2 regions of the Streptomyces sp. NPDC046805 genome follow, and region 2 is predicted to be linked to the other one. Evidence: riboswitches for the same ligand, from Rfam matches in the RefSeq annotation. Region 2 holds a riboswitch; the other holds the start of a gene.
What was found. A riboswitch is a leader RNA that binds a small molecule or an ion and turns the genes downstream of it on or off. The one in region 2 is predicted to bind glycine.

Region 1: another riboswitch for glycine. It lies ahead of gcvT (glycine cleavage system aminomethyltransferase GcvT); the one in region 2 lies ahead of gcvP (aminomethyl-transferring glycine dehydrogenase).

The regions. Positions count from the first base shown of each region.
Region 1 is NZ_JBEYYC010000005.1:197,952-208,768, forward strand. It holds gene ABZ910_RS08615 (ABC transporter ATP-binding protein) at 1-958, opposite strand, end outside; gene ABZ910_RS08620 (ABC transporter permease) at 955-1,953, opposite strand; gene ABZ910_RS08625 (ABC transporter substrate-binding protein) at 2,096-3,889, opposite strand; gene ABZ910_RS08630 (ABC transporter permease) at 3,959-4,966, opposite strand; gene ABZ910_RS08635 (enhanced serine sensitivity protein SseB C-terminal domain-containing protein) at 5,329-6,132, opposite strand; gene ABZ910_RS08640 (enhanced serine sensitivity protein SseB) at 6,305-7,096, opposite strand; gene ABZ910_RS08645 (AAA family ATPase) at 7,140-7,841, opposite strand; glycine riboswitch at 8,018-8,129, shown strand; gene gcvT (glycine cleavage system aminomethyltransferase GcvT) at 8,273-9,400, shown strand; gene gcvH (glycine cleavage system protein GcvH) at 9,564-9,941, shown strand; gene glyA (serine hydroxymethyltransferase) at 9,956-10,817, shown strand, end outside.
Region 2 is NZ_JBEYYC010000015.1:178,175-188,991, forward strand. It holds gene ABZ910_RS18575 (ABC transporter ATP-binding protein) at 1-748, shown strand, start outside; gene ABZ910_RS18580 (TOBE domain-containing protein) at 826-1,245, shown strand; gene gcvP (aminomethyl-transferring glycine dehydrogenase) at 1,321-4,206, opposite strand; glycine riboswitch at 4,381-4,476, opposite strand; gene ABZ910_RS18590 (PRC-barrel domain-containing protein) at 4,595-4,966, shown strand; gene ABZ910_RS18595 (DNA polymerase IV) at 4,888-6,372, opposite strand; gene ABZ910_RS18600 (MerR family transcriptional regulator) at 6,486-7,163, opposite strand; gene ABZ910_RS18605 (bifunctional nuclease family protein) at 7,423-7,896, opposite strand; gene ABZ910_RS18610 (MerR family transcriptional regulator) at 7,983-8,720, opposite strand; gene ABZ910_RS18615 (FHA domain-containing protein) at 8,760-9,650, opposite strand; gene ABZ910_RS18620 (DUF881 domain-containing protein) at 9,781-10,817, opposite strand, start outside.

The DNA of each region.
Region 1 (10,817 bases), on a different contig from region 2:
CGTACGGGCAGCGCGGGTTGAAGGCACAGCCGGACGGGATGTTGATCAGGGAAGGCGGAGAACCCTTGACCGGGATCAGGCGCTCCTGCTGCTCACGGTCCAGTCGCGGCATCGAGCCGAGCAGACCCCACGTGTAGGGGTGCCGGGGCTCGTAGAACACCTTCTCGGCCGGTCCCCGCTCGACGCAGCGGCCGCCGTACATGACCAGGATGTCGTCGGCCAGCTCGGCCACGACGCCCAGGTCGTGAGTGATGATGATGACCGCGGAGCCGAACTCCTTCTGCAGATCGCGGATGAGGTCGAGGATCTGCGCCTGGACGGTCACGTCCAGGGCGGTGGTCGGCTCGTCCGCGATGAGCAGCTCGGGGTTGTTGACCAGCGACATCGCGATCATCGCACGCTGGCGCATACCGCCGGAGAACTCGTGCGGGTAGCTGTCGACGCGCTTGTCCGGCTGCGGAATACCCACGCGGTCGAGCATCTCGATCGCCCGCTTGCGGGCGGTCTTCTTGTCGACGTTGTGGTGGATGCGGTACGCCTCCACGATCTGCGCGCCGATCGTGTAGTACGGATGCAGCGCCGACAGCGGATCCTGGAAGATCATCGCCATCTGGCGGCCGCGCAGCTTGCGCACGTGGTCGGGGTCGGCGCCCAGCAGTTCGGTGCCGTCCAGCCAGATCTCGCCCGAGATCCGCGCCTTGCGCTTGCCGTACTGGCCGGCGGTGTGCAGGCCCATGATGCCGAGCGACGTCACCGACTTGCCGGAGCCCGACTCGCCCACGATGCCGAGCGTCTTGCCCTTCTCCAGCTTGAAGTCGAGCCCGTCGACGGACTTGACCAGGCCGTCGTCGGTGGGGAAGTGCACCTTCAGGTCACGCACTTCCAGGAAGGCGCTCGGGGGCGACGAGGAGCTCGCGGGCTCGCCCACTGCCGCTCCGGTGTTGCTGAGCTCGGTCATGCGAGCCTCACTCGGGGGTCGATCACGGCGTACAGGACGTCCACCACCAGGTTGGCGACGAGCACCGCGAGGGAGGTGATCAGGGTGACGCCCAGGATGATGGGCAGGTCCTGGTTCTTGATGCCGTTGAGCACCGCCTGGCCGAGGCCGGGCAGGCTGAACGTGGTCTCGGTCAGGATCGCGCCGCCGATGAGGGCGCCGAGGTCCATACCGAGCATGGTCAGGATGGGGGTCATCGTCGAGCGCATGGCGTGCTTGCCGATGACGGCCTGCTCCTTGAGGCCCTTGGCTCGGGCGGTGCGGATGTAGTCCTCACCGAGGATCTCCAGCATGGTGGCCCGGGTGATCCGGGCGTACATCGCCGCGTACAGGAACGCCAGGGTGATCCACGGCAGGATCATGCCGCCGAACCAGCCGCCGACGCTCTGTGCGAACGGCACGTACTCGGCGTCGATCCAGCCCAGTCCGTAGGAGAAGATCGCGAGTGAGAGCAGACCGGTGAAGTAGATGGGGAGGGAGACGCCGCCCAGGGCGACGACCATCGCGCCGCGGTCCCAGAAGCTGCCCCGCTTCAGCGCGGAGAGGACGCCCGCCGCGACACCGAAGACCAGCCACAGCACGGCGGCGCCGAGCGCGAGGGCCAGGGTCACCGGGAAGCGGTCGGTGAGCACCGGCCACACGGCCTGCTCACTGCGGAAGGAGTAGCCGAAACACGGCGCGGCGCAGTGGGTGACGTCACCGCCGGCCGCGTAGGTGCGGCCCATGAAGATGCCCTTGAAGAACTCCCAGACCTGGGCGTAGATCGGGTCGTTCAGGCCCAGCTTCACGCGCACGGCCTCGACGGCCGCGGGGTCGGCCTGCTTGCCCACGAAGCTCGTGGCGACGTCGACGCCTGCCCACTTGGGGACGAGGAAGAAGATGCCGAAGACCACCATGATGATGACCACGAGCATCACTACGGCGGCGAACAGCCGCCTGATGAGGTAAGCGAGCACAGCTCTCGGCCCGCCGCGGACCGCGGGCCACCGGTGGGGGCACCTCCCACGCCTTTTGGGCGGTGGGGGACCTCCGGTGGCCCGCGATCACGCGTCGCCGGCCTTCACCTGCCTTTCGTGCCGTACGGCGGGTGTGCCAGGGTTACTTCGTGTTCTTCAGGCCGAGGTTGACGAAGTCGTACATGCCGCTGTAACCGTCGGTCGTGTAGACGTTCGCGAGGTTGCTCGAGCGCCAGTTGATGAACTTCTCGAAGGTGAAGGGCAGGTAGTAGCCGCCCTCCATGACCTTGTGGTTGATCTCCGTGGCGATCTTGGTCTTGCCCGCGTCGTCCAGCGTCTTGACGTAGTCGTCGAACAGACCGTCGATCGCCTTGTCGTGGATCATCGCGTAGTTGTTGTTACCGCTCTGCAGGATGTACTTGCTGTCCCACAGCGGCAGACCGTAGCCCTGGACGGACGGGAAGTCCGGGCCCCAACCCATGATGATGATGCCGTAGTTCTTCTTCTTGACGTTCGACGGGCTGCCGATGATGCCCGTGGTCTGCGAGCCGTCGAACTGCTCGATGTCGACGTTGACGCCGATCTTCTTCAGCGACGCCTGCAGGGACTGGGCGGTGGCCACCTCGACCGGCTTGTTGTTGCGGACGGCGATGGTGGTCTTGAAGCCGCTGGGCTTGCCGCAGGCCTTCAGCTCTTCCTTGGCCTTGGCGACGTTGCCGCTCTTGTTCGCGCCGGCGATCCCGAACGGGTCGTACTTCTGGCCCTCGGCGCCCGGGACGGACGGCGGCAGCATGTTGGTGCCGATGTCGCCACCGGCGACCGGGCCACCGCGCGCGGTCTGCAGCGACACGTGGTCGGCGCCGTAGATCAAGGCCTGGCGGCAGTGGATGTTGTCGAGCGGCTTCACGGTCTGCGGGAAGACCGCGTAGCGGACGTAGCCGGAGACCGGGTTGTCCAGGTTGGCCTTGTGCTGCTTCAGGGCCTCGGTGCGACCCTGCGGCGACATGCCGGTCTGGGCGAGGTCCACGTCCAGGTCACCGCTGATCAGGCGCTGGTCCAGGTCGTTGGCGTTCGTGAAGAACTTGATCGTGACCTTGTCCGGGTACGCCTTGCGCACGGGGTCCGAGGACTGCTTCCAGGCCGAGTTGCGGACCAGGGTGAGGTCCTTGCCCGGGCTGTACGACTGGAACTTGTACGGGCCGGAGGAGAAGGGGTGCAGGCCGTACTTGGACTTGGTGTCCTTGTCCTGACGGACCGGGGACGCCGAGGTCAGCGCGAGCACGTCCTCGAAGTCCGAGTTGGCCTTCGGCAGGTGGAAGACGATCGTCTTGTCGTCGGGCGTCTCGATCGACTTCAGGCCCAGCTTGTCCTTGGACTTGTCCTTGTAGGGACCCTTGTACTCGTTCTTGGGGTCGAGGAAGTCCTTCAGGTACGTCGGACCGCCGGACAGCACGTCCTGCGCCCACACGCGCTCGATGCCGTACTTGACGTCCTTGGAGGTGATCGGCTTGCCGTCCTCCCAGGTGATCCCGTCGCGCAGCGTGTACGTGTAGGTCTTGCCGCCGTCGGAGACCTTGGCGAGTCCGGTGGCGAGGTCCGGGGTCAGCTCGGCGCCGGCCTTGCCGGGCTCCGTCTTGCCCGTGACGAGCTGGCGGCTGTAGTAGCGCGAGAAGTTCCACATGAAGCCGTAGTAGCCACGCGTGGTGTCCCACGAGTCGGCGTCCTGGGCGCTGCCGAACTTCAGCGTTCCGCCCTTCTTGGCCTGCGAGGCTTGGGCGACCTTGTTGTTCGCGGCGTCGAAGCCGGCAGCGCCGGTCGCCGAGCCCTTGTCATCGCCCTTGCCGCCGCCGCACGCCGCTGTGGTCAGCAGCGCAGCGACCACGGCGGTAGCGGCCACGGCCCGCTTCTGCCGCCCTGAGGTGCGTTGGGTAGTCACGATCTCGGATCCTCCGGTTGTGATGAGAGATCCCGTGTACGAGGCACGGGTCGCTTGGTGTACGGCAGTTCAGCGAGAGCCCTTCGGATCCAGCGCGTCCCGCACGCCGTCGCCGAAGAGGTTGAAGGCGAGAACGGTGATGAAGATCGCCATGCCCGGGACCACCATGTACATGGGGTCCGAGTCGTAGTAGTCGATCGCGCTCGAAAGCATCTGCCCCCAGGAGGCCGTGGGCGGCTTGACGCCCACGCCCAGGAAGCTGAGTGCCGCCTCGGTGAGGATGTTGGTGGGGATCATCATCGTCGTGTAGACGATGATGGGCGCGACGAGATTGGGCAGCAGTTCCTTGAACAGGATGTAGAACCGCCCGGCGCCGAGCGATCGGGCCGCCTCGACGTACTCCCGCTCGCGCAGAGACAGCGTCTGGCCGCGCACCACACGTCCGATGTAGGGCCAGCCGAAGAAGCCGATGACCAGGATCATCACGAAGACACGCACGTTCGTGCCGGTCAGCCCCAGCATGTTGTTCGGCATGACGGAGACCAGGGCGATGATGAACAGCAGCTGCGGGAAGGCCAGCAGCCCGTCCATGACCCGGCTGATCACCGAGTCGATCCAGCCACCGAAGAAGCCGGCCAGAATGCCGAGGACGGTGCCCAGGATCACGGCGACCACCGCGGAGAGGAAGCCGACCAGCAGCGAGATCTGGGCGCCGTACAGGATGCGGGCGAAGATGTCGCGGCCGTTGACCGGCTCGATGCCCAGCAGATGGTCGCCGCTGATGCCGCCCAGCGCCCCCTTGGGAGTGCCGAACAGCGGGTCGATCAGGCTCTCGTGATAAACGTCGGGATCCTGCCCGACGAGGCTCGCGATCACGGGCGCGAGCAGGGCGATCGCGATGAGCGCGAGCACCACGAGGCCGCCCGTGAGAGCGAGCTTGTCCCGCTTGAGGCGCTCCCAGGCGATCCGGCCCAGGGAGCGTCCCTGTACAGCCTTCGCACCGGCGCTGGCAACCGCCGCTTCCTCGGCCGCACTCGAGACCGCTTCCGCGGTCGGCTCGTGCAATGGTGCCGTCATCTGGCTGGGACCCCTCTCAACCGGCGGTTACCGGCCCACACTTGCCGCGGTAGCGGCATGATCAGTCCGTCGTTCAACAGGGGCGAGAACCCCTGGTGCGGGAGTCTTCAACGCTATGGCGATCTGTTGCCAGACCAGACGGCGAAAGTATGCGCAACCGTGATGCAGCGCTGGGGATTCCGTTATCCGAACAGGAGGTAACGGCCCTCGGACGCGGGGAAGTTGGGACAAAACGGCGATTGTGTGCCGTAAGGAGCGAAGAACCGCTTCTCTACGCGCGCAGAAACGGGTCAGCCGGGTGAACCGGTACGCAAAACCGAACACCGCGGCGTGCGGAACCGGTTGGGCGGTGGGGCCGCGGGTCAGTAACCGCCCTGCACGGGCGGGTAGCCGTAACCGGCGGCGGGGGCCGGCGGCTGGGCGGCGTGGGCTTCGCGGTCGTAAAAGGGGCGGGTGCCGCCCGAGCGCATCCACAGGACGACCGGGTCGTACTCGTCGGTCATCGCGACGGTCGACACCGGCAGCCCGTCCGGGACGGCGACGACGGACTGCTGCATCATCGCGCGCACCGAGTCGACGGCGGCCGGCGACGTGTCGTACACGTCCAGGCCGATGGCGAGGTACGGCGTCCCGAGGGCCGGCTGCACCCAGGCGCGGCGCAGCGAGCGGATCGCGGGCGTGCGGTGGGCGTTCTGCGCGAGCAGGGCGTAGAACTGGGGGATCTCGACGCCGGGTTCGGAGATGCTCAGGGGTCCTGCGGGCTGGCGGTCCAGGCCCGTGGCGATGCGCCGCAGGTCGAGCCAGGGGATGCCGACGCCGCCGCCGGGGGTGTGCGGGTTGAGCCAGATGCCGTAGTGGTCCGGGTAGAGCGTGCGGGCGACGTCGAGCCCGTCGACCACCTCGTACGACCGGTTCCAGCCGCTGGCGGAGAGCTCCTGGGCCGAGGTGACACAGGGGGCGTAGCCGTGGCCGTCGATCTCCATGTTCCCGTACTGGGCGTCGGGGGAGCCGGCCTGGCCGTGCCAGAGGAGCATCCAGATCTGGCCGGACGAGGGGGTCGCGAGCGCGCGGAGGAGCGCCTCGTAGGCGTCGTAACGCCCCGGCGTCACCTGGCGCAGCATGTGCTCGACCTGTCCGGTCGCGGTGTCGCTGCCGCTCGGGCTCACCTGTTGTACCGCCCCTCGAAAAGTCGCCCACGATATGAAACCAGCTTAAGTGGCTTCGCCGACAGCGGCCGCCTCCGAGGCGGGGGCTGACTGCGCGTCGGCGGGTGCGGGTCCGTCGTGGCTGGTCGCGCAGTTCCCCGCGCCCCTGGGTCGGCTGCTCTGCGGTCAGTTGTCAGTGGCCGTGCTGGTAGAAGGGCCTGACCTTGGCCTTCATCCACTCCCCCACCGGGTCCTGGGCCACGTCCAGGAGGACCAGGTTGACCGGCCACGGCGCCGGGGCCTTGGCCAGTGCCCTGCCCAGGGCGTCGAGCGGGCGTTCCCGCAAGTCGCCCTCCCACTGGGAGAGTTCCACGCCGATGAACATCACCGGGTCGGCCGTCTCGATCGCGGCCAGGCAGCGGCGGGCCGTGACGACCACGCCCGTCTCGGCGAACTCGGCCGAGGCGGCGGACAGGAAGTCGACCGGCTCCTCCTGCCAGTCCGGCTCGAAGAGGCGTACCCGGGCGCCGCCGGTGGGGCCGTCGAGCTCGCTGCGGCCCCCTCGGCCGAGTTCGGCCACCGCGTCGGGCGGCAGCGGGATGCCGACCACGCCGTCCGGATTGATGGCCATGCCCACCTGCGGCGGCAGGCCGCGGGCGAACTCCACGGCGGGCGCGATGGTGTACGACATGTGGGAGCCGGCCACCTGGCGGAACTGCTCCTCGGAGCTGAAGACCGGGACGAACACCTGGCCGTCGATGTCCATCGTGGGCAGGTCGAGCGGGCCGCTGTGCGGGCCGCCGCCGCCCGGCAGCGGAACCCAGACGAAGCTGCGGCCCAGCACCTCGACGATCCGGCCGCCGGCCGCCGGGACACCGAGGGACGCCGACAGGACCTCCTCGAGTTCGTTGCCGGGCCATCCGCCGTGCGGATGCGGGTGTGCCTGTGCCGGGAAGTCCGCGGGAATGTCCGCCGGGAAGTCCATCTGCCTCTACCGCCTGCTGGGAACCACTGGTGTGGCTGAAAGGCTAACGGGTGAATGCGCATGCCCGCCGGTCGTCCCGGTCCGTGAAGGCGATGCGCCGCAGCACGTCGCCCGCGTCGCGGTCCAGGAGCACCGCCGAACCGCAGCCCTCGGGAAGGTCGCCCTGCTCCACCGCGCGCAGAAGGCGGGTGACGGCCCTGCGGTGGCGCAGGAAGGCGTAGCGGGAGACGCTGCGGCCGCGCGCGCGTTGGCCCTCCCGCGCCGCGTCCGGGGGCACGTCGAGGAGCACCAGGTGCAGGGTGCCGCCCCGGCGGCGGGCCGCTCGGGCCAGCCAGTCGCGCACCCAGGCCTGGGTGCCGCAGTCGTGGACGACGACGCCCTCGCCGGAGCGCAGGGCGCGGCGCAGTCCGGCGTAGTGGGCGAGGCGGACCAGGGGGCGGTAGACGGCGTAGGGGAGGAGGCGGGGCATGCGGGCGTCCCAGCGGTCACGGGTGTCCTGGGAGTCGATGCGCGTCGCCCGGACCGCGCGGGTCATCAGCGTGGACTTGCCGCTGCCGGGCAGGCCGGTGACCACCACCAGGTCGGCAGGCCCGAAGAGCAGGCCGTACGGGCTCCGGCCGGCGCGGTCGCGCAGGTCCCGGACGACCGGCGCCGGGCCCGGTCCGCGGCGCTCGCGGGCCGGGGCCGCGGACCGCTTCGACAGCGTGATCCCCGTCGTCGTGGCGTACACCGTGGTCCTGTTCACCGTGATCGTCCCTCCCCTGGGGGTCTGGGGTCCCCTGCCCGCCAAGTGTAAAGAGAAGGTAATGCCCGGCGCTTCGTGTTTTCGTGCCGGAACTGCCACAGACCGGTTACGGATCCGGCCTGCCGTTCGGCCACGCGGCGTGTAATGATGTGGCCGCCAACTGCATACCGGCCGTTTGAATCCGCGCGGGAGAGTCCCCGGCGGCGCTTCCCCGAGGCGCCGCGCCAGGGCGCCGAAGGAGCAAGTCCCTCCCTTGAATCTCTCAGGCACCGTTACCGCGCGGGCGAGGCACATCTGAAAAGCGGGCCGCTGCGTCAGCGGCTCCACCCAAGGTGCAAGCCGTGCCCTCCGGGGATCATGGCGAACCTCTCAGGTTCCGATGACAGATGGGGAGGAACGACCTTGCCTGTCATGCCCTGGGAGAACGACCGATGAGCAGCACCGAATCCCATCAGCTCCGCCACACCGCGCTCGACGCGCTGCATCGCTCGCTGGGCGCGACGATGACCGACTTCGCCGGCTGGGACATGCCCCTGCGCTACGGCTCCGAGCGCGACGAGCACATCGCCGTCCGCACGAAGGCCGGTCTGTTCGACCTCTCCCACATGGGCGAGATCACCGTCACCGGCCCGCAAGCGGCGCAGCTGCTGAACTACGCCCTGGTCGGCAACATCGCCTCCGTCGGTGTGGGCCGTGCCCGCTACACGATGATCTGCCGGGCCGACGGCGGCATCCTGGACGACCTGATCGTCTACCGGCTCGGCGAGACCGAGTACATGGTCGTGGCCAACGCCTCCAACGCCCAGGTCGTGCTGGACGCGCTGACCGAGCGTGCCGCGGGCTTCGACGCCGAGGTCCGCGACGACCGCGACGCCTACGCGCTGATCGCCGTCCAGGGCCCCGAGTCCCCCGGCATCCTCAAGTCACTGACCGACGCCGACCTCGACGGCCTCAAGTACTACGCCGGTCTGCCCGGCACCGTCGCCGGTGTCCCCGCGCTGATCGCGCGCACCGGCTACACCGGCGAGGACGGCTTCGAGCTGTTCGTGAAGCCCGAACACGCCGTCGAGCTGTGGCAGGCGCTGACCAAGGCCGGCGAGGGCGTCGGCCTGGTCGCCTGCGGCCTGTCCTGCCGCGACACCCTGCGCCTGGAGGCGGGTATGCCGCTGTACGGGCACGAGCTGACCACCTCGCTGACCCCGTTCGACGCCGGGCTCGGCCGGGTGGTGAAGTTCGAGAAGGAGGGCGACTTCGTGGGGCGCGAGGCGCTCACCGAGGCCGCGTCCCGCGCCGAGTCGAACCCGCCGCGCGTCCTGGTCGGCCTGGTCGCCGAGGGCCGCCGCGTCCCGCGCGCCGGGTACGCCGTCGTCGCCGGCGGCGAGACGATCGGCGAGGTCACCTCGGGCGCCCCCTCCCCCACGCTGGGCAAGCCCATCGCCATGGCGTACGTCGACGCGGCGCACTCGGCGCCGGGCACGGCGGGCGTGGGCGTGGACATCCGGGGCACCCACGAGCCGTACGAGGTCGTGGCACTCCCCTTCTACAAGCGCCAGAAGTAGAGACTGAACCGGCAGGGCCCCGGGCGTCGAGGGCCCGGGCCCCGGTCCGGCGCCCGCCCCGGCTGTGATGCCGGGCACATCACCGGGCGCCTCACCCTGCCCATCTGCGCCTTCCGCAGTCCCCCGTCATCAGCACTCCCCCGCGTACAGGAGAATTCAGGCCATGAGCAACCCCCAGCACCTGCGGTACAGCAAGGAGCACGAGTGGCTGTCGGCCGCCGAGAGCGGCGTGGCGACGATCGGCATCACGGAGCACGCGGCCAACGCGCTCGGCGATGTCGTCTTCGTCCAGCTTCCGGCGGTCGGTGACACGGTGGCCGCGGGCGAGACCTGCGGTGAGCTGGAGTCCACCAAGTCGGTCAGCGACCTGTACTCCCCCGTCTCCGGCGAGGTCACCGCGATCAACGAGGACGTGGTCGACGACCCGTCGCTGGTCAACTCCGCCCCCTTCGAGGGCGGCTGGCTGTTCAAGGTACGCGTCACGGAGGAGCCGGCCGACCTGCTCTCCGCCGACGAGTACGACGCCCACATCGCCGGCTGAGGAGTCGTAGCCGTATGTCGATTCTGAACACGCCCCTGCACGAACTCGACCCGGACGTGGCAGCCGCGGTCGACGCCGAACTGCACCGCCAGCAGTCCACGCTCGAGATGATCGCCTCGGAGAACTTCGCTCCGGTCGCGGTCATGGAGGCGCAGGGCTCGGTCCTCACCAACAAGTACGCCGAGGGCTACCCGGGCCGCCGCTACTACGGCGGCTGCGAGCATGTCGACGTCACCGAGCAGATCGCCATCGACCGGGTCAAGGACCTGTTCGGCGCCGAGTACGCCAACGTCCAGCCGCACTCGGGCGCCTCCGCCAACCAGGCCGCGCTCTTCGCGCTGGCCAAGCCCGGCGACACCATCCTCGGTCTGGACCTGGCCCACGGCGGCCACCTCACCCACGGGATGCGGCTGAACTTCTCCGGCAAGCAGTTCAATGTGGTCGCGTACCACGTGGACGAGGCCGGCCTGGTCGACATGGCCGAGGTCGAGCGGCTCGCCAAGGAGCACCGCCCGAAGGTGATCATCGCGGGCTGGTCGGCGTACCCGCGCCGGCTGGACTTCGCCGAGTTCCGCCGGATCGCCGACGAGGTCGAGGCGTACCTGTGGGTCGACATGGCGCACTTCGCCGGTCTGGTCGCGGCCGGGCTGCACCCGAACCCGGTCGAGTACGCGGACGTCGTCACCTCCACCACCCACAAGACGCTGGGCGGCCCGCGCGGCGGCATCATCCTCGCCAAGAAGGACTTCGCGAAGAAGCTGAACTCGTCCGTCTTCCCGGGCTTCCAGGGCGGCCCCCTGGAGCACGTGATCGCGGCCAAGGCGGTCTCCTTCAAGGTCGCGGCGAGCGAGGACTTCAAGGAGCGCCAGCGCCGTA
Region 2 (10,817 bases):
CTGTCAGGGCACGCCCAAGGCGGAGGCGCGCGCCCAGGCCGCCGCGTGGCTGGACCGCATGGGGCTCGCCGACCACGCGGGCGCCAAGCCGCGACGCCTCTCCGGCGGCCAGGCGCAGCGCGTCGCCCTGGCCCGCGCCCTGGCCACGCGTCCCCGGCTGCTGCTCCTCGACGAGCCGCTCGCGGCCCTGGACGCCCGCACGCGTCTGGAGGTGCGCGCCCAGCTGCGCCGCCATCTGGCCGAGTTCGAGGCGGTCGCCGTCCTGGTGACGCACGACCCCCTCGACGCCATGGTGCTCGCCGACCGGCTGGTGGTCGTCGAGCACGGGCGGGTGGTCCAGGAGGGCGCCCCCGCCGACATCGCCCGCCATCCGCGTACGGACTACATCGCGCAGTTGGTCGGCCTGAACCTCTACCGGGGGCAGGCCGAGGGCCACACGGTCCGGCTGGACACCGGCCCCGCCATCACCACGACGGAGGATCTGTCGGGCTCGGTCTTCGTGGCCTTCCCGCCGGGCGCCGTCACCCTCTACCGCGACCGCCCCGCCGGCTCCAGCGCCCGCAACCTCTGGAGTTGCCAGGTGACCGGCCTGGAGACCCACGCCGACCAGATCCGCGTGGACCTCGGGGGCGAACTCCCCCTCGCCGCCGATCTCACCACGGCCGCGGCCGCCGAGCTCGGCCTGCAGCCGGGGACACCGGTCTGGGCGACCGTGAAGGCGACGCAGACGCACGCCTACCCGGCCTGAGCAGGCGATTACGGCTACGGTGGGGATCACCAGGGGCCAAAACCCCCCAAACCCCCATATCCTGCGAGGCGTTCCCCATGAGCCTGAGCATTCGCAACCAGCTCCCCGGCACCGTCACGGCCGTCACCCCGGGCGAGGCGATGGCCACCGTCAAGGTCGACCTCTCCAACGGCCAGCACCTCACGTCCGCGATCACCCTGGACGCCGCCGAGGACCTCGGTCTCGCCGCGGGCTCATCCGTACGTGCTCTCGTGAAGTCGACCGAGGTCTCCCTCGCCACCGCGCCGGTCGACCACGTCTCGATCCGCAACCAGCTCCCCGGCAAGATCACCGAGATCTCCACCGGTGGCGCCATGGCCTCCGTGAAGATCGCCTTCGGCGGCGGCGAGCTGACCTCGGCCATCACCAAGGAGTCGGCCACCGACCTCGGCCTGTCCGTCGGCTCCCCCGTCATCGCGCTGATCAAGTCGACCGAGGTGTCGCTCGAGACGGCGTAAGGGAACATACGGAGACGCCTGAGGGCTCCCACCCGGACCGGGTGGGAGCCCTCAGGCATGTCATGCGGGGCGCGCTCAGTCCTCGTACGCGTCCGGCGGCGGGCAGGAACAGACCAGGTTCCGGTCGCCGAAGGCCTGGTCGATACGGCGCACCGGCGGCCAGTACTTGTCGGCGGCCGCGACACCGGCCGGGAAGACGGCCTCCTCACGGCTGTAGGCGTGCGCCCACTCGCCGCCGAGCGCCGCCGCGGTGTGCGGGGCGCCCCGCAGCGGGTTGTCGTCCGCGGGCCACTCGCCGGAGCCGACCTTCTCGATCTCCGCGCGGATGGCGATCATCGCCTCGCAGAACCGGTCCAGCTCGGTCAGGTCCTCGGACTCGGTCGGCTCGATCATCAGCGTGCCGGCCACCGGGAAGGACATCGTCGGCGCGTGGAAGCCGTGGTCGATGAGCCGCTTGGCGACGTCGTCGACGCTCACGCCGGTCGCCTTGGTCAGCGGGCGCAGGTCGATGATGCACTCGTGCGCGACCAGACCGCCGGGGCCGGTGTAGAGCACCGGGTAGTGCGGCTCCAGGCGCTTGGCGATGTAGTTGGCGGAGAGCACGGCCACCTGCGTGGCCCGCTTCAGCCCCTCGCCGCCCATGAGACGGACGTACGCCCAGGAGATCGGCAGGATGCCCGCGGAGCCCCAGGGAGCGGCCGAGATCGGTCCCACACCCGTCTCCGGCCCGGCCTCCGGCTGCAGCCGGTGGTTCGGCAGGTACGGCGCCAGGTGCGACCGTACGGCCACCGGGCCGACGCCCGGACCGCCGCCGCCGTGCGGGATGCAGAACGTCTTGTGCAGGTTCAGGTGGGAGACGTCGCCGCCGAAGTGGCCCGGCTTGGCGAGGCCGACCAGGGCGTTGAGGTTGGCGCCGTCGACGTAGACCTGACCGCCGGCCTCGTGCACCTGGGCGCAGATGTCGGCGACGTGCTCCTCGAACACACCGTGCGTGGACGGGTAGGTGATCATCAGCACGGCGAGCTCGTCGCGGTACTGCTCGATCTTGGCGCGCAGGTCCTCGACGTCGATCTCGCCGTCCTCGGCGGTCTTCACGACGACGACCTTCATGCCCGCCATGACGGCGCTGGCCGCGTTGGTGCCGTGCGCGGAGGACGGGATGAGGCAGACGGTGCGCTGCTCGTCGCCGTTGGCGCGGTGGTAGGCGCGCACGGCGAGCAGACCCGCGAACTCGCCCTGGGAACCGGCGTTCGGCTGGAGCGACACCTTGTCGTACCCGGTGACCTCGGCGAGCCGCTCCTCCAGCTCACGGATGAGCGTGAGGTAGCCCTCGGCCTGCTCGGCGGGCGCGAAGGGGTGCATCTGCCCGAACTCGGACCAGGTGACGGGCTCCATCTCCGTGGTCGCGTTGAGCTTCATGGTGCAGGAGCCCAGCGGGATCATGCCGCGGTCGAGCGCGTAGTCGCGGTCGGCCAGCCTGCGCAGGTAGCGCAGCATCGCGGTCTCGGAGCGGTGCTGGTGGAAGACGGGGTGGGCGAGGTAGTCGTCGGTGCGCAGCTGCGCGTCCGGGAGGGTGTCCTCGGTGACGGCGTCCAGCGCCTCGATGTCGCCCTCGACGCCGAACGCGGCCCAGACGGCCTCCAACGCGGCCCGGTCGGTGGTCTCGTCGCAGGCGACGGACACGTGGTCGGCGTCGACGAGGCGCAGGTTGACGCCGCCCTCACGCGCTGCGGCGACGATCTCGGCGGCCCGGCCCTCGGCCTTGACGGTCAGGGTGTCGAAGTAGGCGCCGTGGACGAGCTCGACGCCGCCCTTGGCGAGCCCGGCGGCCAGGATCGTGGCGTAGCGGTGGGTGCGCCGGGCAATGGCCTTGAGGCCCTCGGGGCCGTGGTAGACGGCGTACATGCCGGCCATGACGGCCAGCAGGACCTGCGCGGTGCAGATGTTGCTGGTCGCCTTCTCCCGGCGGATGTGCTGCTCGCGGGTCTGCAGAGCGAGGCGGTAGGCCTTGTTGCCGTCGGCGTCGACGGAGACGCCGACGAGGCGGCCGGGCAGGCTGCGCGCGAACTTCTCGTGCACGGCCATGTAGCCGGCGTGTGGCCCGCCGAAGCCCATCGGCACACCGAAGCGCTGCGTCGTACCGACGGCGATGTCCGCGCCCAGCTCGCCGGGCGAGGTCAGCAGGGTGAGCGCGAGCAGGTCCGCGGCGACGGTGACGAGCGCGCCGAGCTCGTGCGCCCGGTCGATGACCGGCTTGATGTCGCGTACGGCACCGGAGGCGCCCGGGTACTGGATCAGCACGCCGTTGATCTCGCGCTCGGCGAGCTCGGCCGGGATGCCGTCGCTGAGGTCGGCGACGACGACCTCGACGCCGGTCGGTTCGGCGCGGGTCTGGATGACGGCGACGGTCTGCGGCAGCGCGTCCGCGTCGACCAGGAAGAGGCCCTTCTTGTTCTTGCCCATGCGCCGGGACAGCGCCATGGCCTCGGCGGCCGCGGTGCCCTCGTCGAGGAGGGAGGCACCGGAGGTGGGCAGCCCGGTGAGCTCGGCGACCATCGTCTGGAAGTTCAGCAGGGCTTCCAGACGGCCCTGCGAGATCTCAGGCTGGTACGGCGTGTAGGCCGTGTACCAGGCCGGGTTCTCCATGACGTTGCGCAGGATGACGGGCGGCGTGAAGGTGCCGTAGTACCCGAGGCCGATCATCGAGCCGAGGACCTGGTTGCGGTCGGCGAGGGAGCGCAGCTCGGCGAGCACCTCCGGCTCGGTGCGCGCGCCCGGCAGGTCCAGCGCGTCGGCGTTCTTGATCACATCCGGAACCGCGGCGGCGGTGAGCTCGTCGAGCGACCCGTACCCGACCTGCGCGAGCATCTTGGCCCGCGCCTCCTGGTCGGGTCCGATGTGGCGCTGCTCGAAGGGAATGCCGTGTTCGAGCTCGGTGAGCGGAATGCGAGGGGCGGTCATTGCGGAGGCCTCCTGGTCTGACGCGACCTTCGAGGGGCACCCCGGCGCGGGTACCCCGACGGCCTCCCCCTCTGTCATCTCGACCTGAGAGCTTCACCGGGGGCCCGAGGGCTCCGGCTTTCACCGTCGGTGAGAGCGGAAGCCGTCGACACCCGCCCTGCTTTCCAGAGTGACCTCGTCCGTGCGGTACGTGGGCCTGAGAGATTCCGGGGAGGATTTGCTCCTTCGGCGCCTCCGGCGATGCCCGGAGGACTCTCCCGCACGGGGTCAGCAGCCGCTTGCCAGACTACCAGCGAGCTCAACGCCGGCCGCTTCGAGTGGCCGGGTTGCCGAATGTGCTCTTTCGTAGTGCTGACGGATGGTTCGCCTGCGACCAAGAGGAGGGCCCGTGCAGACCGACATCGATCCGCGCAACCTGATCGGCCGCAAGGCGTTCGACCGCAATGGCACCAAGATCGGCACGATCGACGAGGTGTACCTCGACGACGCCACCGGCGTGCCCGAGTGGGCGGCCATACGGACCGGCCTCTTCTCCCGGGACGCCTTCGTCCCCCTCGAACCGAGCGAGCTGATCGAGGGTGCCCTGCGCGTCCCCTTCGAGCGGGCCCTCATCAAGGACGCCCCCGACTTCGGCGTGGGTCGCCACCTCTCCCCGGAACAGGAACTCCAGCTCTACCACCACTACGGCCTCGACGTGGCCGCACCTCCCTCCGTCCCGGACCACGACTTCGGCAAGCTCGCGGGCACGGACGAGGTCTGAGGCCCCGGCACTTCCTCCGCACCCCCGGCCCCCTCCGGAGTCCTCGACACCAACGGCAGCGGATCCGCCGGTTCGAGCTCCGGATCGGCTGTGCGGAAAGTCCGTACGCGCCCGGGTGCCGAGTCCGGTGTCTCGAAGCGCACGGTGACACGGCCCAAGCCGCTGCCCTGCACCCAGCCGTGCCCGTACGCGCTGTGCCGCACGTCGTGCCCGGCGGCCCAGTGCCGCTCGACGCTCCCCGTCCGCTCCTCGACGGGTTCCACCACGGCCTCCCTGCCGTCCCTGCCTGCCTCGCCTTCCTTGCCCTCCTCGGCTGCCACGTCCGCCCGCTCGCCCGCGGCCTGCGCGAACAGGTCCTCCTGTGTGTAGTCGGCGAGTCCCGAGACGCCCACACCCAGCAGGCGCACTCCCCCCGTCGTGTCCACGGCGTCCAGCAGCCGCGCGACCGCCTCCCGCACCACCGCCGGATCGTCCGTGGGCCCACGGAGCGTCTCCGACCGGGTCAGCGTCGAGAAGTCGTACCGCCGCACCTTGAGCACGATGGTCCGCCCGGACAGCCCGGCCCCGCGCAGTCTTCGCACGCAGCGGTCCGCGAGCCGCTGCACCTCCAGCCCCACACGCACCCGGTCGTGGATGTCCACGTCGTACGTGTCCTCGACCGACACCGACTTGGCCTCGCGCTCGGCCACCACGGGCCGCTCGTCGTGCGCCTGCGCCATGGCGTACAACGCGTGCCCGTGCGCCTTTCCCAGCAGCCGTACGAGCTCGTCCTCGCCCGCCTCGGCGAGTTCGCCGACCGTCGTGATCCCGGCCCGCCGCAGATGGTCGCCGGTCGCCGGCCCCACTCCCGGCAGCGTCCGCACCGACATGGGCGCGAGCAGGGCCCGCTCGGTGCCCGGCTCGATCAGCACCAGTCCGTCGGGCTTGGCCTGCTCCGAGGCGATCTTAGCGAGCATCTTGGACGCGGCGAGCCCCACCGAGCCCGTGAGCCCCGTGACGGCGCGTATGTCCGCGCGCAGCCGCACTCCGGCCAGCCGGGCCGACTCCTCGTCCCGGGCCGCTCCCCCGGCCTCCAGATCCACGAACGCCTCGTCCAGGCTCAGCGGCTCCACCAGCGGCGACAGCTCCCGCAGCAGCGCCATCACCTGCTCGCTGATCGATCGGTAGACCCCGAAGCGGGGCACGAGATAGGCGGCGTTCGGCGCCAGCCGGCGTGCCTGGGCCATGGGCATCGCCGAGTGGACTCCGAAGACCCTGGCCTCGTACGACGCGGTGGCCACCACCCCGCGCGGTCCGAGTCCGCCCACGACGACGGCCTTCCCACGCAGGCTCGGCTTGGACGCCTGCTCCACCGAGGCGAAGAAGGCATCCATGTCGAGATGCAGGATCGTGGGCGCGTTTCTCACAACTCCGATGCTGCACCACGCCACTGACAATGCCCCGCGCGCGGCACACGGCACGCGCGCGGCGGCCCGTCACACCGGAGGGCTGCTGTTCACGTTCACCGGAGGGCTACTGCTCAGACGGCCCGGTTGCGGCGCCGCGCAAGCTCGTCCGCGGGGTTGCGCCCGACGAGGGTCTCCCCGGTGTCGATGCGCTCCCCGTGCAACTGGGACAGCGCGTTCTCCACGTCCCGCCAGACCACGCCCACCGCGATCCCGAAGATGCCCTGGCCGCCCTGCAGCAAAGCGTGGACCTCGTCGGGCGAGGTGCACTCGTAGACCGTGGCGCCGTCGCTCATCAGCGTCATGCGCTCCAGATCGCTGAAGCCGCGTTCGCGCAGATGCTGGACGGCGGTGCGGATGTTCTGCAGGGACACCCCGGTGTCCAGGAAGCGCTTGACGATCTTCAGGACGACGACGTCCCTGAAGCTGTACAGACGCTGCGTACCCGACCCGTAGGCGGGCCGCACACTCGGCTCGACGAGGCCCGTGCGGGCCCAGTAGTCGAGCTGCCGGTAGGTGATGCCGGCCGCCGCGCAGGCCGTGGGCCCGCGGTAGCCGATCTGTTCGGATGCCATGGACGCATCCCCTCCGCTGCTCGGCACGACCGTCGGCCGCTGCGGAGCGTGATCGGTCGCGCTGCCGGGATGGGCGTACCCCCCGTTCGAGCGGAGCCGAGAGCTTGAGGGAGGGTACGGGCCGCTCTCCCCGAAACCGGGGGCACCCCCACCCGTACCGTCGCCGCTGCTTCTCACGCCGACCTCCGTCCTTGACCTGCTTCTCGACGGTAGGCAGTCACCAGGGGTGCGTCAACGATCGCCACACTCGCCACGCCGAGTGATAATCACCCTAGGAGTGGTTTTCCGTGCCCCACCGCGGGGAAAGGCTAGCCGAATGCTCTCGTGGAGAGCCGTAGGACGCTCTCACTGGCCGCTGGCATTTGCCGCACTCCGTTCCGTCACAGGCCGGACCGACCCGGCACGGACCTCTCGTCCGCCGGGCCGTCCGCGCGTCTCACTGACTGCTGGTGCCGAAGTCCTCGGGCGAGATCTGGTCGAGGAACTCGCGGAACTTCTCCACCTCGTCCTCTTGCTCATCCGGAATCGCGATGCCCGCGTCGTCGAGCACCGTGTCACTGCCGTAGATCGGCGTTCCGGTGCGCAGGGCCAGCGCTATGGCATCGGACGGACGGGCACTCACCTCGACCCCGCTGGCGAACACCAGCTCGGCGTAGAAGACGCCCTCACGCAGGTCTGTGATGCGCACCTCGGTGAGCTCCTGCCCGACGGCCTCCAGCACGTCCTTGAAGAGGTCGTGGGTCAGCGGTCGTGCGGGGGCCATGCCCTGCTGGGCAAAGGCGATCGCCGTCGCCTCCCCGGGGCCGATCCAGATGGGGAGGTACCGGTCGCCTCCCACTTCACGCAGGAGCACGATCGGTTGGTTGGAGGGCATTTCGACCCGGACACCTACGACATCGAGCTCGTTCACACAGCAACCCTAGGCCGTGCTCGGGACGTTTGGGTAGTCGGGCAGGGAACGGGTGGCCGATCCGGCCCCCGTCACACCCGTCCCGTTCAGGGCAGGCGCACGCCGAGCGCGGTCTTCACCAGGGCCGCGTGGAGCTCGACGGTCAAGGCGGCCAGTTCCTTCGTACGGTCCTGGGCATGGGCCCTGGTCTGCGGATTGCGGTGGCGCTTCAGGGGGGCCACCACCTGGTCGACGAGCCCGGCCTCGCGGTCCGCTGCCGCCTTCATCACCCGAAGGTGGCGCGGTTCGATCCCGAACCGCCCGAGCGCGGTCACGAGCGAGGCCACGGTGACCGCCTCGGCGTCGTACGCCCCGCTCTCCAGCGGAGCGATGAGCCCGTACGACTCCCACTCGTCGAGGGCGCTCTCCTCGATCTCGGCGGCCGCCAGCAGCTCCTCCCGCCCGATCCGGGCCGCCGTGGGCACCTCCGGCGGCTCGGCGGCGGCCCGGCCGTCGCGCTGACGCCCCACGGCCGGCAGCTGTACGGCCTCACCGCGCTCCACGGCGTCGAGGTGCTCGCGGATCACCTTGAGCGGCAGATAGTGGTCCCGCTGCATCCTCAGGACGTGACCGAGGCGCTCGACGTCGCCGGCGCTGAACTTGCGATACCCCGAGGGGGCTCGCTGCGGCTCGATGAGCCCCTCCGACTCCAGGAAGCGGATCTTGGAGATGGTGACCTCGGGGAACTCGCCGCGCAGCACGTTCAGCACCGTGCCGATACTCATCAGCCCACTGTCCCTGGCGGCGGTACCGTTCCCGGCACCGCCGCTCGGTGTTTGAAGCATGGACCTTCCCTGGTGTCCCCTCGGACGGAGTCCGGGGGGTCAGATGCCCTGCCGGCTCGCGTAGAAGACCAGCCGGTACTTGCCGATCTGCACCTCGTCACCGTTCGACAGAGCGACCTGGTCGATCCGCTCGCGGTTGACGTACGTGCCGTTCAGACTGCCCACGTCGGCCACGGTGAACGAGCCGTCCTCGTGACGCCGGAACTCCACGTGGCTTCGCGAGACAGTCACGTCGTCCAGGAAGATGTCGCTCTGCGGATGACGCCCGGCCGTGGTCAGATCGCCGTCCAGCAGGAAGCGGCTGCCGGAGTTCGGTCCGCGGCGGACCACCAGCAGCGCCGAGCCCAGCGGCAGCGCGTCGACGGCGGCCTGCGCCTCGGGGGACAGCATCGGCGCCGCCGTCTGGCCGGTCACCTCGGAGTCGTAGGCCTCGATCCCGGAGATGGAGATCGTGGACGTCGTCTCGGACGGACGCTCCGCGCCCGCACCGGCACGCAGCGGCGCACCACAGTTGGAACAGAAGCGGGCGTTCTCCGCGTTGCGGTTGCCGCACCTTGTACACACCAGGGCCGACATGGACGGATCCTCCTGCCGCGGCTGCCCCGCCGGGGCATTGGACGCGTACGGGTCGGAGCCAAACCCTCCACCCGCACTTGAGGTTGACGGTTGCCCGAAACCTATGCCGCCGGACTGGGCAGGGTCAACAGACGGCGCGCCCTGACCTCCCGAAATGCCACCGCCCGGACGAGCGACCTCGTCACGGAACAGCGGGCGCCGACCCTCTGCGTCGGGCTGTGCGCCATGACGAGCGGTGGCGTTGTCGCCGTCCTCTCGCGCGCTCTTGCCGAACAACTTCCCAAACAACTTCACGGGCGATTCCCCTTGACCGAAACAGACCCGCCCGTGGGGCAGGACGAACCCTGATTCCATACACCGGCCGACCCGGACATCCTCACAACGTCCGTATCCACCAGACAGTTTCCACCACGCACCACCTCTTCGGTGCGCCGACCCCCCGCAACCTCATGCCCCTCCAGGACGCCCCTCATGCACCGCCGGTTCACTGCGAGGACGATCGAGCGTAGTCAGGCTGCTTCGCCCGTCGCAAGGCCTCAATGACGATCTTGGTAGAACCGTCGACGGTCACGGTGGCCTGCTCCTTCTCAAGAGTCTGCACCACACCTCCAGGGATGTTGAGCGCCGGTTCGAGGTCCTGCGGCTTGCCGATGACCTTGAAACGATAGGGAGCCCTGATCTTGTTCCCGTCGACGCTCACGCTGTGGCCCGAGTCCGTCAGGTACGTACCTGCGACGACCCGTACGCCGTTCACCTGGATCGCCTCCGCACCGGCGGCGCGCAGTTCCTGGATCGCGTCGAGCAGCATGTCCGCCCGGACTCTCCCCTTCGTGTCGTCGATCGTCATGGTGATGCCGGGCCCCTGAGCGGCCACGGTGCCCGCCAGAATGCCGAGTTGCCTCTCCTTCTCGGCCGTCTGCTTGCGGGCCTCGGCGGCCTGGTCGGAGCTGCTCTTCAGCTCCTGACTCTGCTTTTCGAGCCCCTGCTTCTCATCCTCAAGACGCTGAGTACGGTCGTCGAGTTCATCGAGGATACGGACAAGATCCTCCTGACGGGCGCCGCGCAGCGCGCTGTCGCTGTCGCTGTTCGACGCCACCTGCACGGCCAGGCCGAATCCGAGGCCGAACAGCAGCAGGGCGACGATGAGTTGGGCCCGGGTGACCCGCGGCGGCCACAGTCCCTTGGCCAGCCGCTGGCGGCCGGTCAGCGCGGACTCGGGCTCATCCGTGGGCGTCGGCGTCGGCTCTGGCGCGGGTTCTGCCTTGTGCCCGTGCTTGTGCTCGGGCTTGTGCTGTCTGTGGTCGGGCTTGTGCTCGGGCTTCCGCTCGGGCGCGCGCTCGGAATCCTGCTCGGCCTCGGGAGCCGACGGGCGCACCTCGGCAGGGAGTTCCCTGCGCAGGTTGGTCTCCGACCGTTCGTTCTCCGGCTGCTTGCTCTCCGACCGCTCGTTCTCCGGTCGCTCGCTCCCCGGCTGCTCGTTCTCGTACCGCTCGTTCTCCGGCTGCTCTTTCTCCGGCCGCT